DNA from 3 places in the Streptomyces panacea genome. Region 1 is predicted to be linked to each of the others. Evidence: riboswitches for the same ligand, from Rfam matches in the RefSeq annotation. Region 1 holds a riboswitch; each other region holds the start of a gene.
What was found. Region 1 has a riboswitch for cobalamin ahead of metE (5-methyltetrahydropteroyltriglutamate--homocysteine S-methyltransferase). Riboswitches for the same ligand answer to the same signal wherever they lie in the genome.
Positions count from the first base shown of each region.

Region 2: linked by a shared signal. The riboswitch ahead of P3L51_RS10420 (ribonucleoside-diphosphate reductase subunit alpha) and the one ahead of metE (5-methyltetrahydropteroyltriglutamate--homocysteine S-methyltransferase) in region 1 are both predicted to bind cobalamin.
Region 3: linked by a shared signal. The riboswitch ahead of P3L51_RS29070 (ABC transporter substrate-binding protein) and the one ahead of metE (5-methyltetrahydropteroyltriglutamate--homocysteine S-methyltransferase) in region 1 are both predicted to bind cobalamin.

Region 1 is NZ_JARJHW010000023.1:25,245-28,511, reverse strand. Features, by position in the region: gene P3L51_RS08630 (GNAT family N-acetyltransferase) at 1-55, opposite strand, end outside; gene metF (methylenetetrahydrofolate reductase [NAD(P)H]) at 137-1,048, opposite strand; gene P3L51_RS08620 (hypothetical protein) at 1,058-1,204, opposite strand; cobalamin riboswitch at 1,250-1,469, shown strand; gene metE (5-methyltetrahydropteroyltriglutamate--homocysteine S-methyltransferase) at 1,630-3,267, shown strand, end outside.
Region 2 is NZ_JARJHW010000030.1:12,907-16,173, reverse strand. Features, by position in the region: gene P3L51_RS10420 (ribonucleoside-diphosphate reductase subunit alpha) at 1-1,362, opposite strand, end outside; cobalamin riboswitch at 1,511-1,634, opposite strand; gene P3L51_RS10415 (GNAT family N-acetyltransferase) at 1,719-2,243, opposite strand; gene P3L51_RS10410 (YbdD/YjiX family protein) at 2,337-2,543, opposite strand; gene P3L51_RS10405 (carbon starvation CstA family protein) at 2,540-3,267, opposite strand, start outside.
Region 3 is NZ_JARJHW010000172.1:4,619-7,885, forward strand. Features, by position in the region: gene P3L51_RS29065 (FecCD family ABC transporter permease) at 1-552, opposite strand, end outside; gene P3L51_RS29070 (ABC transporter substrate-binding protein) at 563-1,549, opposite strand; cobalamin riboswitch at 1,591-1,739, opposite strand; gene P3L51_RS29075 (M67 family metallopeptidase) at 1,724-2,137, opposite strand; gene P3L51_RS29080 (amino acid permease) at 2,281-3,267, opposite strand, start outside.

The sequences.
Region 1 (3,267 bases):
GGTGCTCCCAGAAGATGTCCAGGTCGCTGTCACGCACTTCACGCAGTGAGGTCATCCCTTTGGTCGCTCCTGCCGCCGGCTTCCTGGCCTGACGCCCCATCAGGTGAACTCCCCGCGGGTCGTCCTGGATTCGGCCTCAGGGCCGTAGGTCGAGATTCTGGTAGATCTCCGTCGTCACCTTGGAGAAGTTCATGGTCATGAAGTGCAGACCCGGAGCATCCTCGCCGATCAGCCGACGGCACATCTCGGTGGCGTGGTCGATGCCGAGCGCCCTGACCGCCTTGGGGTCGTCCTCGACGTCGAGCATCCGCTCGGCGAGCCGCGCCGGGAAGACCGCGGTGCTGAGGCTCGGAATACGGCGCAGTGAGCGGATCGTGGTGACCGGCATGATCTCCGGGATGATCGGCGTCGTGCACCCGGCGCCCGCGACCCGGTCGCGGAAGCGCAGGTAGTCGTCGACGTCGAAGAACATCTGGGTGATCGCGTAGTCGGCGCCGGCCCGGCACTTGTCGACGAAGTGGCGGATGTCGCTGTCCCAGTCGGCCGAGCGCGGGTGCATCTCGGGGAAGGCCGCGACGCCGACGCAGAAGTTGCCGGATTCCTTGATCAGCTCGACCAGCTCCGCCGCGTACTCGACCCCCTGCGGGTGCTTCGTCCAGGGGCCGAGCGGGTCGCCGGGCGGGTCGCCGCGCAGCGCGAGGATGTTGCGGACGCCCTGGTCGGCGTAGTGGCCCAGGATGTTGCGCAGTTCGGCGACGCTGTGGTCGACCGCCGTGAGGTGGGCGACCGGGGTGAGCGTCGTCTCCTGGGCGATCCGCCCCGTCATGCCGATGGTGCGGCCACGCGTCGAACCGCCGGCGCCGTACGTCACCGAGACGAAGTCCGGTGCCAGTGCTTCCAGCCTTCGGATCGCCGTCCAGAGCCCGGCTTCGGCCGCCTCACTGCGCGGCGGCATGAACTCGAAGGAGTAGACACGCTCCCCCGCGGCGAGGAGGTCGCGGATGGATACAGCGTGGTCCGCTCTTGTGCTGGGAATACCGAGAGCCATGGGCGCAGGTTAATGGCCTGCCACGGGCGATCCGACCGCCGTCCGATTGCTGATATCCGCTCCGGGCCGCCCGCCGTGCTCCGCCGCCGGAATCACGCGCGCGATCACGTCCGGGATCACGTCGGCGATCAGGTCGGCGGTCACGTCCGCGATCACGTCCGGATTGTGGGCAGGGGTGTGTGAGCCTCGTCCGTCCCCCGTAGGCTGTTCAGTGCAGCTGGTTCGCTCCTGCCCGCCAGGCAGGACGTCGTAAGAGGGAACCCGGTGGGAATCCGGGACTGCCCCGCAGCGGTGAGTGGGAACGACCGCCGTCATACGCACTGGGCCCGGCGGGCCTGGGAAGCGACGGCCAGTAGGTGTCTCGTAACCGATACGAGACGAGCCCACGAGTCCGAAGACCTGCCCGTTGCCCGTGCGCGACCGATCGCGCGCGGTCATTCCGGTGACCTCGTGGGCGGGTCGGCGTACATATCGAGCGGCACGCGCGGCAATCGCGCGAGACGTCCGCACGATCGGTCGTCCCTTCGCGTCCGCGTCCCGTCTCCGGGATGTTCAGGACACATCTCGCGAAGGAGAGTTCCGTGACAGCGCAGTCCGCAGCCGCGGCAGCACGGGCCACCGTGTACGGCTACCCCCGCCAGGGCCGGAACCGTGAACTGAAGAAGGCCATCGAGGGCTACTGGAAGGGCCGCGTCGACGCCGACGCCCTCCGGAGGACCGCGGCCGACCTTCGCCGTTCGAACTGGCAGCAGTTGGCCGACGCCGGCATCCATGACGTGCCGTCCGGTGATTTCTCGTACTACGACCATGTGCTGGACACCAGCGTCATGGTCGGCGCTGTTCCCGCGCGGCACCGTGCGGCGGTCGACGCCGACGCGCTGGCAGGATATTTCGCCATGGCGCGCGGCACGCAGGACGTGGCTCCGCTGGAGATGACGAAGTGGTTCGACACCAACTACCACTACCTCGTTCCCGAGTTGGGCCCGGACACGGTCTTCGCCGCCGACTCCGCCAAACAGGTCGCCGAATTGAAGGAAGCCCTCGCGCTCGGTCTCACCGCCCGGCCCGTGCTCCTCGGCCCCGTCACGTATCTCCTGCTGGCCAAGCCCGCTCCGGGGGTGGCCGCGGACTTCGAGCCGCTGACGCTGCTGGACCGGCTGCTGCCGGTGTACGCGGAGGTGCTGGCCGACCTGCGTGCCGCCGGCGCCGACTGGGTGCAGCTGGACGAGCCCGCGCTGGTCGAGGACCGCACCCCGGCCGAGCTGAACGCCGCCACCCGCGCCTACCGTGACCTCGGCGGCGCGACCGACCGGCCGAAGCTGCTCGTCGCCTCCTACTTCGGGCGGCTCGGCGACGCGCTCCCGGTGCTCGCCAAGGCCCCGATCGAAGGTCTGGCCCTGGACTTCACCGAATCAGGTGCCGCCAACCTCGAAAACCTCGCGGCCGTCGGCGGACTGACCGGCAAGCGCCTGGTCGCGGGCGTCGTCAACGGACGCAACATCTGGATCAACGACTTCGAGAAGTCCCTCGCGACCCTCGGCACGCTCCTCGGCCTCGCCGGCCAGGTGGACGTCTCCGCCTCCTGCTCCCTGCTGCACGTCCCGCTCGACGCCACCGCCGAGACCGACATCGAACCGGAGATCGCCCGCTGGCTGGCGTTCGCCCGCCAGAAGAGCACCGAGGTCGCGACCCTGGCCCGCGCCCTGACCGAGGGCACCGGCGCGATCACCGCCGAACTCGCCGCCAACCGCGCCGCTCTCGCCTCCCGCGCGGACTCGGCGCTCACCCGCGACCCGGCCGTGCGCGCCCGTACCGCGGCCGTCACCGACGCGGACGGGCGGCGCTCGCAGCCGTACGCCCAGCGCACCACCGCCCAGCGGGCGCACCTCAAGCTGCCGCTTCTGCCCACGACCACCATCGGCTCCTTCCCGCAGACCACCGAACTGCGCACCGCACGCGCCGACTTGCGCAAGGGGCTGATCGACACCGCCGGTTACGAGGAGCGGATCGAGGAAGAGATCCGCGACGTCCTCTCCTTCCAGGAGAAGACCGGAATCGACGTCCTGGTCCACGGCGAGCCCGAACGCAACGACATGGTGCAGTACTTCGCCGAGCAGCTGACCGGCTACGTGGCCACCCGGCACGGCTGGGTGCAGTCGTACGGCACCCGTTACGTACGCCCTCCGGTCCTCGCCGGAGACATCTCGCGCCCGGAGCCG
Region 2 (3,267 bases), on a different contig from region 1:
GTCGTCCGTGACCTCCAGGATCTCGGTGCAGAGGTTCGAGGAGTGCACGACGGTGCCGGGCTCGGCGGTCTGGTTCGCCGTACGGTTCGACGCGTCCTTGAAGGTCATCCAGCCGTTCCCGGTCTGGGCGAGGGTGCGCATCATGCGGCCGTACAGCTCACGCGCCGGGATGGTCCGGCGGGCCTTGCCCGCCGCCTCGGCGGCGCGGTACGCCGCGTCGAAGTCGTCGCCCCACAGGTCGACCAGCTCGGGCACGTCGGAGGGCGAGAACAGCGACCAGTCGCCGTCCGCGTCGACCCGGCGCATGAACTCGTCGGGGATCCAGTGCGCGAGGTTCAGATTGTGCGTACGGCGGGCCTCCTCGCCGGTGTTGTCGCGCAGCTCCAGGAACTCCTCGATGTCCGCGTGCCACGTCTCCAGATAGACGCAGGCCGCGCCCTTGCGCCGGCCGCCCTGGTTGACGGCGGCGACGGAGGAGTCGAGCGTCCGCAGGAACGGCACGATGCCGTTGGAGTGTCCGTTCGTGCCGCGGATCAGCGAACCGCGGGCGCGGATACGGGAGTACGAGAGGCCGATGCCGCCCGCGTGCTTCGAGAGGCGGGCCACCTCGTGGTAGCGGCCGTAGATGGAGTCCAGCTCGTCCAGCGGGGAGTCCAGCAGGTAGCAGGACGACATCTGGGGGTGGCGGGTGCCGGAGTTGAAGAGGGTGGGCGAGGAGGGCAGGTAGTCGAGCCGGCTCATCAGGCCGTACAGCGCTGAGACTTCGTCCACGGCGGCCGGGGAGTCGTCCTTGGCCAGGCCGGACGCGACGCGCAGCATGAAGTACTGCGGCGTCTCGATGACATCGCGGGTGATCGGGTGCCGGAGCAGATAGCGGCTGAAGAGGGTGCGCAGGCCGAAGTAGCCGAAGCGGTCGTCGGCGGCGGGGTCGATCAGCGCGTCGAGGCGGGCGGCGTGGCGGGTGACGAACGCGGCCGTACGGTCGGCGATCAGGCCCTCCGCGTGGCCCACGGCGACCGAGGAGGAGAACGAGACGGCGCCCTGGCCGGCGGCCTCGTCCGCGATGGTGCGGGTGAGGAGGCGGGCGGCGAGACGGGAGTAGGCGGGGTCCTCGGAGATGAGCCCGGCGGCGGCCTCGGTGGCGAGTTCACGCAACTCGGCCTCGTCCGACGCGGCGTTGCGGCCGCGGAGCGCGGCGGCGGCGACCTTGCCGGGGTCGGTGTCGGCCAGATCGGCGGTGAGGTCCGTGAGGACCCGCAGCAGGCCCGTTCCGGGCCCGTCGGCCGACCTGTCGGCCGCGACGGCCGTACCCGGTCCCCGCTCGGAGATCGCTGAAGCCGGATCGGCTGGCGCGATGGTCACGTGGTGCTCTCCCTCGCTCGGCTCTGGGCCACGAGGGAGGGGCATGGCGGCGCACGCCCGCGTACGCAGGCCCGGAGGCGGGCAGCGCGCGGTGCGGCGTCCACCGGCCCAACCTCGGGGCCCGGACGTCTCGGCACCCGGATCGGTCGAGCCGGATGCGCCGTCGGCAGGTGCTCGGACTCGCGGGCGCGCAAAGCGCACCACAGCACACCGTTGCGGGACAGTTCCGGATTTCCACCGGATTCTCCTGCGGCGACAACAGACTTGAGCATACATGTGGGGCTCGTTGGGAGCGGCACCCCCCACATGTTGTGTCGCGGGTGTTCAGCCTTGCCCTGAATCAGCCCCGAAACGCCTTAGATCTCCAGGCTGTAGGTGAGCAGGGACAGCCCCGGGACGGGAGACCAGTCGCGCTCCGGGGTCCGTACGAAGCCCAGGCGCTCGTAGATCCGGTGCGCGCCCGTCATCGACTTCTGCGTGGACAGCCGCACCCGTACACACCCCTCGGTGGCCCGCGCGCGGTCCACACAGGCCCGTACCAGCGCCCCGCCGACACCCCGGCCCCGGGCGGCCGGTGCGACGGCCAGCATGCGGAACTCGGCCTCCCCGTCCCCGGCCAGATCGGCCCACGCGGACGGGCCGGAGACGTGGGCCACCCCACCGAGCAGGTGCCCGTCCCCGCCGACGGCTACGAGCACCTCGGCCCCCTCGGCACGCGCCGCGACGTCCCGCAGGGTCGCCAGATAGGGGTCCCCATCCCCGAAGTCCAGCAGTCCGTCGTCCAGATAGGCGCGCGCGGTTATCTCGCCGAGCGTGTCGTACTCGGCGGGCTCGGCCGCTCTGATGGTGAAGTCGGTCGCCGGCCGTGTCGTCTGATCCATACATGCAGTGTGCGACACGGGATGAGAAGTCCCGCACTCATGCGGAGGGCCCGTCGTATCCCCTTGTGGAGACGCGACGGGCCCACCGAGCGCTCAGCAGCAGCGGAACCCTTCCCTCGGGTCCGCCTCCCGTGCGTCCATCCGATCGCGTTCGAAAGCACGGCGGGTCTTGATCTCCGCCGACGGGTCGCAGGCGCGCGTGTGGGCCACGTAGTGGTCGTACGCCGACTCGCCCGTCAACTCCCTTACGTACCAGCGGATCCGGCCCACCGCGTGCCGTACCTTCGCCGCGGACGTCATGACGGGCCCGCCCCGGCCGACGCCCCCGCCCTCGACGCTTCCGCCGCCGCCAGCTCCGCCTTCTCCTCCTTCGTCGCGATCAGGCCCGCCGGTGCGACCAGTTCCGACTTCACGTACGGCGTCTCCGACAGCTTCACGCTCTCCGGGTGGCGGATCGCCTTGTAGCAGACCCGCGCCGCGTCGGCGATGACCACGAGGATCAGGATCGCGAAGACCGCCGAAAGGACGCCGTCCACCGTCGAGTTGGTGACGACCGTGTGCATGTCGTCCATCGTCTTCGCCGGCGGGATCACCTCGCCCTTGTCGATGCCCGCCTGGTAGACGTCGCGCTGGGTGAAGAAACCGACCCTCGGGTCGTCGGAGAAGATCTTCTGCCAGCTCGCGGTGAGCGTGACCGCCGCGTCCCAGGCGAGCGGAACTCCCGTCACCCAGGCCCATTTGAGCCGGCCGGACTTCACCAGCAGCGTGGTGCACACGGCGAGCGCCACCGCCGCCAGGAGCTGGTTCGCGATGCCGAACAGCGGGAAGAGCTGGTTGATGCCGCCCAGCGGGTCGTGCACGCCGACCCAGAGGAAGTAGCCCCACGCGCCGACGACCACGGCGCTGGCGAACCAGACGCCCGGCTTCCAACTGACCTGCCGCATCGGCTTGTACACGTTGCCGAGCATGTCCTGGAGCATGAAGCGCCCGACGCGTGTCCCCGCGTCCACCGTCGTGAGGATGA
Region 3 (3,267 bases), on a different contig from region 1:
GACCACCAGGATCAGGGTGGTGAGCGCGGACAGGATGTACGAGACGGTCACCCCGGCCAGCACGAGCCGCCCGCCGGTCATCGTGGAGCCGCGCCGGGCCAGCGCGTAGACGGCGACCATCGCGAGGAGCGAGCCCGCGAAGGCGGCGGCCGGCATGGTGACGGTGGTGGTGATCCCGCCGCCGATGCCGCCGCCGATCCCGAAGACCAGGACGAGTACGGCGCCGGTGGACGCCCCCGAGGAGATGCCCAGCAGGAACGGGTCGGCGAGCCGGTTGCGTACGAGGGCCTGGAGGACCGTGCCGACGACGGCCAGCCCGGCGCCGACGACCGCGCCGAGCAGCACGCGCGGCAGCCGTACGTCCAGGACGATCGTGCGGAAGGGGCCGGGCTCCGCGCCGCCGGTGAGGATCGTGAGGACGTCGCCGGGCGGGATGCGGACGGAGCCGAGGGTGAGTCCGGCGACGACGGCGCAGGCGAGGGCCGTGGCGAGGACGCCGAGGACCAGGGCGTGCTTCAGCCGCCGCCGGGCGGGCGGGGTCTCGCTGCTCATGGCGGCGGTCCTACTCGCCCGCCTCCGGGTGGAGTTGGTCCGCGAGCCGTTGGACGGCGGCCGGGGCGCGGACGCCGAGCACGGCGTCGGAGAGCGGCAGGACGGCGAAGCGCTTGTTCCTGATCGCCGGGACGTCCTTCAGTACGGGGTCCTCCAGCAGCCGCTTCTTCTTCTGCGCGACGGTGGTGGCGCCGTAGTCGTAGATGACGATCGCCTCGGGCTCGCGCGCCACGACCTGCTCCCAGGTGGCGTCGCCGAAGGACTTGTCGAGGTCGGCGAAGACGTTGCGCCCGCCGGCCCGGTTGATCATCTCGTTGCCGATGCCCTTGCCGCCGGCGGTGAAGGCGGTCTTGTCGCCGCTGTCGTAGACGAAGACCGGGACGGGCCTGACGTCTTCGAGGCCGGCGGCGGTGGTGGCGAGGGTGGCGCGTGCCCCGGCGGTCCACTTCGCGGCGCGGTCGGCGACGCCGAAGGTGCGGCCGACCTCCGCGACCTCCCGGAAGACGTCGTCCATGGAGGTCTTGCCCCCGGTGCAGTTCTCCAGGTTGAGCCGGGTGTCGATGCCGGCGCCCTTGAGGTCGTCGCGGGTGCGGCCGTCCTTGGCGGCGAAGGCGCTGGCGTAGCCGCCGTAGACGAAGTCGGGGTTCTCGGCGAGGAGTTTCTCCTTGGAGGGGTACTCCTCGGCGATGACCGGGACGCTCCGGTACGCCTTCTCGTAGGCGGGGAGGACCTTGTCGTCCAGCCAGGCGGTGCCGACGAGGGACTTGGTGAGGCCCAGCTCGATCATGATCTCGGTGACGTGCTGGTTCATGGTGACCACGCGCTTCGGGGGTGCCTCGAAGGTGGTCTTCACACCGCAGTTGGTGACGGTGTAGGGGAATCCGTCGGCCGGGGCTCCGGACTGCCGGACGGGGTCCGGGCCGGCGCCGCAGGCGGCGAGCGGGAGCAGCAGCGGAAGCAGGACCGCCGGTATGAGGGCGTGGCGCCGCGAGGACATGACTGGGCCTCCTCCGGGGGATTTCCGCGTCCCCTGGCATGGTGGGAGAAGGGCGACAGGTCAGTTCCTGGCTTCCGGGGCCCCGCTCGCGCGAAGGCCCTGGTCACAGTGGCGGGACCGTGCCGGATTCACACCGGCTTCCTGGGTCCTGCCGCCCTGGATCGCGCCAGTCTCTCAGACGACCTCGATGTCCTCTTCCGTGACCTCGCCCTCGACGATGCGGTACGAGCGGAACTGGAACGGGCCCATCTCGTCGGTGTCGGCGGTGGAGACCAGGACGTAGTGCGCGAACGGCTCCATCGCCAGGTCGATGTCGCGGCGGGAGGGGTACGCCTCGGTCGCGGTGTGCGAGTGGTAGATGACCACCAGGTCCTCGTTCCGTTCGCGCACCTCGTTGTCGAGCTGCTTGTGCTCGGTCGAGTCGAACTCGTAGAACGTGGGCGAGCGGGCCGCGTTGAGCATGGGGACGAAGCGCTCGGGCCGGTCGCTGCCCTCCGGGCCCGCGATCACGCCGCACGCCTCGTCGGGGTGGTCCGCCCGCGCGTGGGCGACGATCCGGTCGTACAGCGCCTGGGTGATGGTCAGCATGAGGTGAAGGATAAACAGGTGGCCACCGCGTCTGAGATGCGGTGGCCACCTGGTGAGACGGTGCGTGAGACAGCGCGTGAGACAGCGCGTGGGACGGCCGGTGGGGCGCGCCTCCGTGAGCGCCTGTTGCCGGTGCCCCGCCGTCAGTCCGACGCCTTCGCGTACTCCGGCTCCTGCGGGCCCTCCGGATCGCGCGGGTCCCGCGGACCGGTCGCCGCGAGTTCCGGCTCACGGCTCTTGAGCAGCGCCCAGCCCGCGACGAGGAACAGCGCCCAGACCGCGCCGACGTACAGCGACACCCGGGCGTCGGAGTCGTACGCGATCAGACAGGTGACGAAGGACAGGAACACCAGCGCCACCCAGCTCAGCGCCGAGCCGCCCGGGGCCGGGAACGAGGACGCCGGCAGCCGCCCGGCGACCACGGCGGAGCGGTACTTGATGTGGCTGATGAGGATCATCATCCAGGTCCAGATACCGGCGGCGGTGGCGACCGAGGTGACGTAGAGGAACGCCTTCTCGGGGACGATGTAGTTGAGGACGACGCCGATGCCCATCAGCGCGACGGACGCCGCGATGCCGAACGCCGGTGTCCGCCGGGAGTTGAGCTTGCCCAGGGCCTTCGGCGCCTCGTTGTTGGCGGAGAGGTCGCGCAGCATCCGGCCGGTGGAGTACATGCCGGAGTTGCAGGACGACAGGGCCGCCGTCAGCACGACGAAGTTGACGATTCCGGCGCCGAGCGGGATGCCGATCTTGGCGAAGGCGTGCACGAACGGGCTCTCGCCCTCGCTGAATTCGGTCCACTTCACGACGGCGAGGATGACGGTGAGCGCGCCGACGTAGAAGACGATGATGCGCCACGGCAGTGTGTTGATCGCCTTGGGGAGCGTCTTCTCCGGATTCTCGGACTCGCCCGCGGTGACGCCCACGAGTTCGACGGCGAGGTAGGCGAACATCACGCCCTGGAGGGTCATCAGGCTGGAGCCGATGCCGTTGGGGAAGATGCCGCCGTGCTGCCAGAGGTTGCCGGTGGTCGCGGTGTCGCCCGCGTCCGAGAAGCCGAGGGTCAGTACGCCGAGGCCGATGACGATCATGCCGATGATGGCGGTGACCTTGACCATCGAGAACCAGAA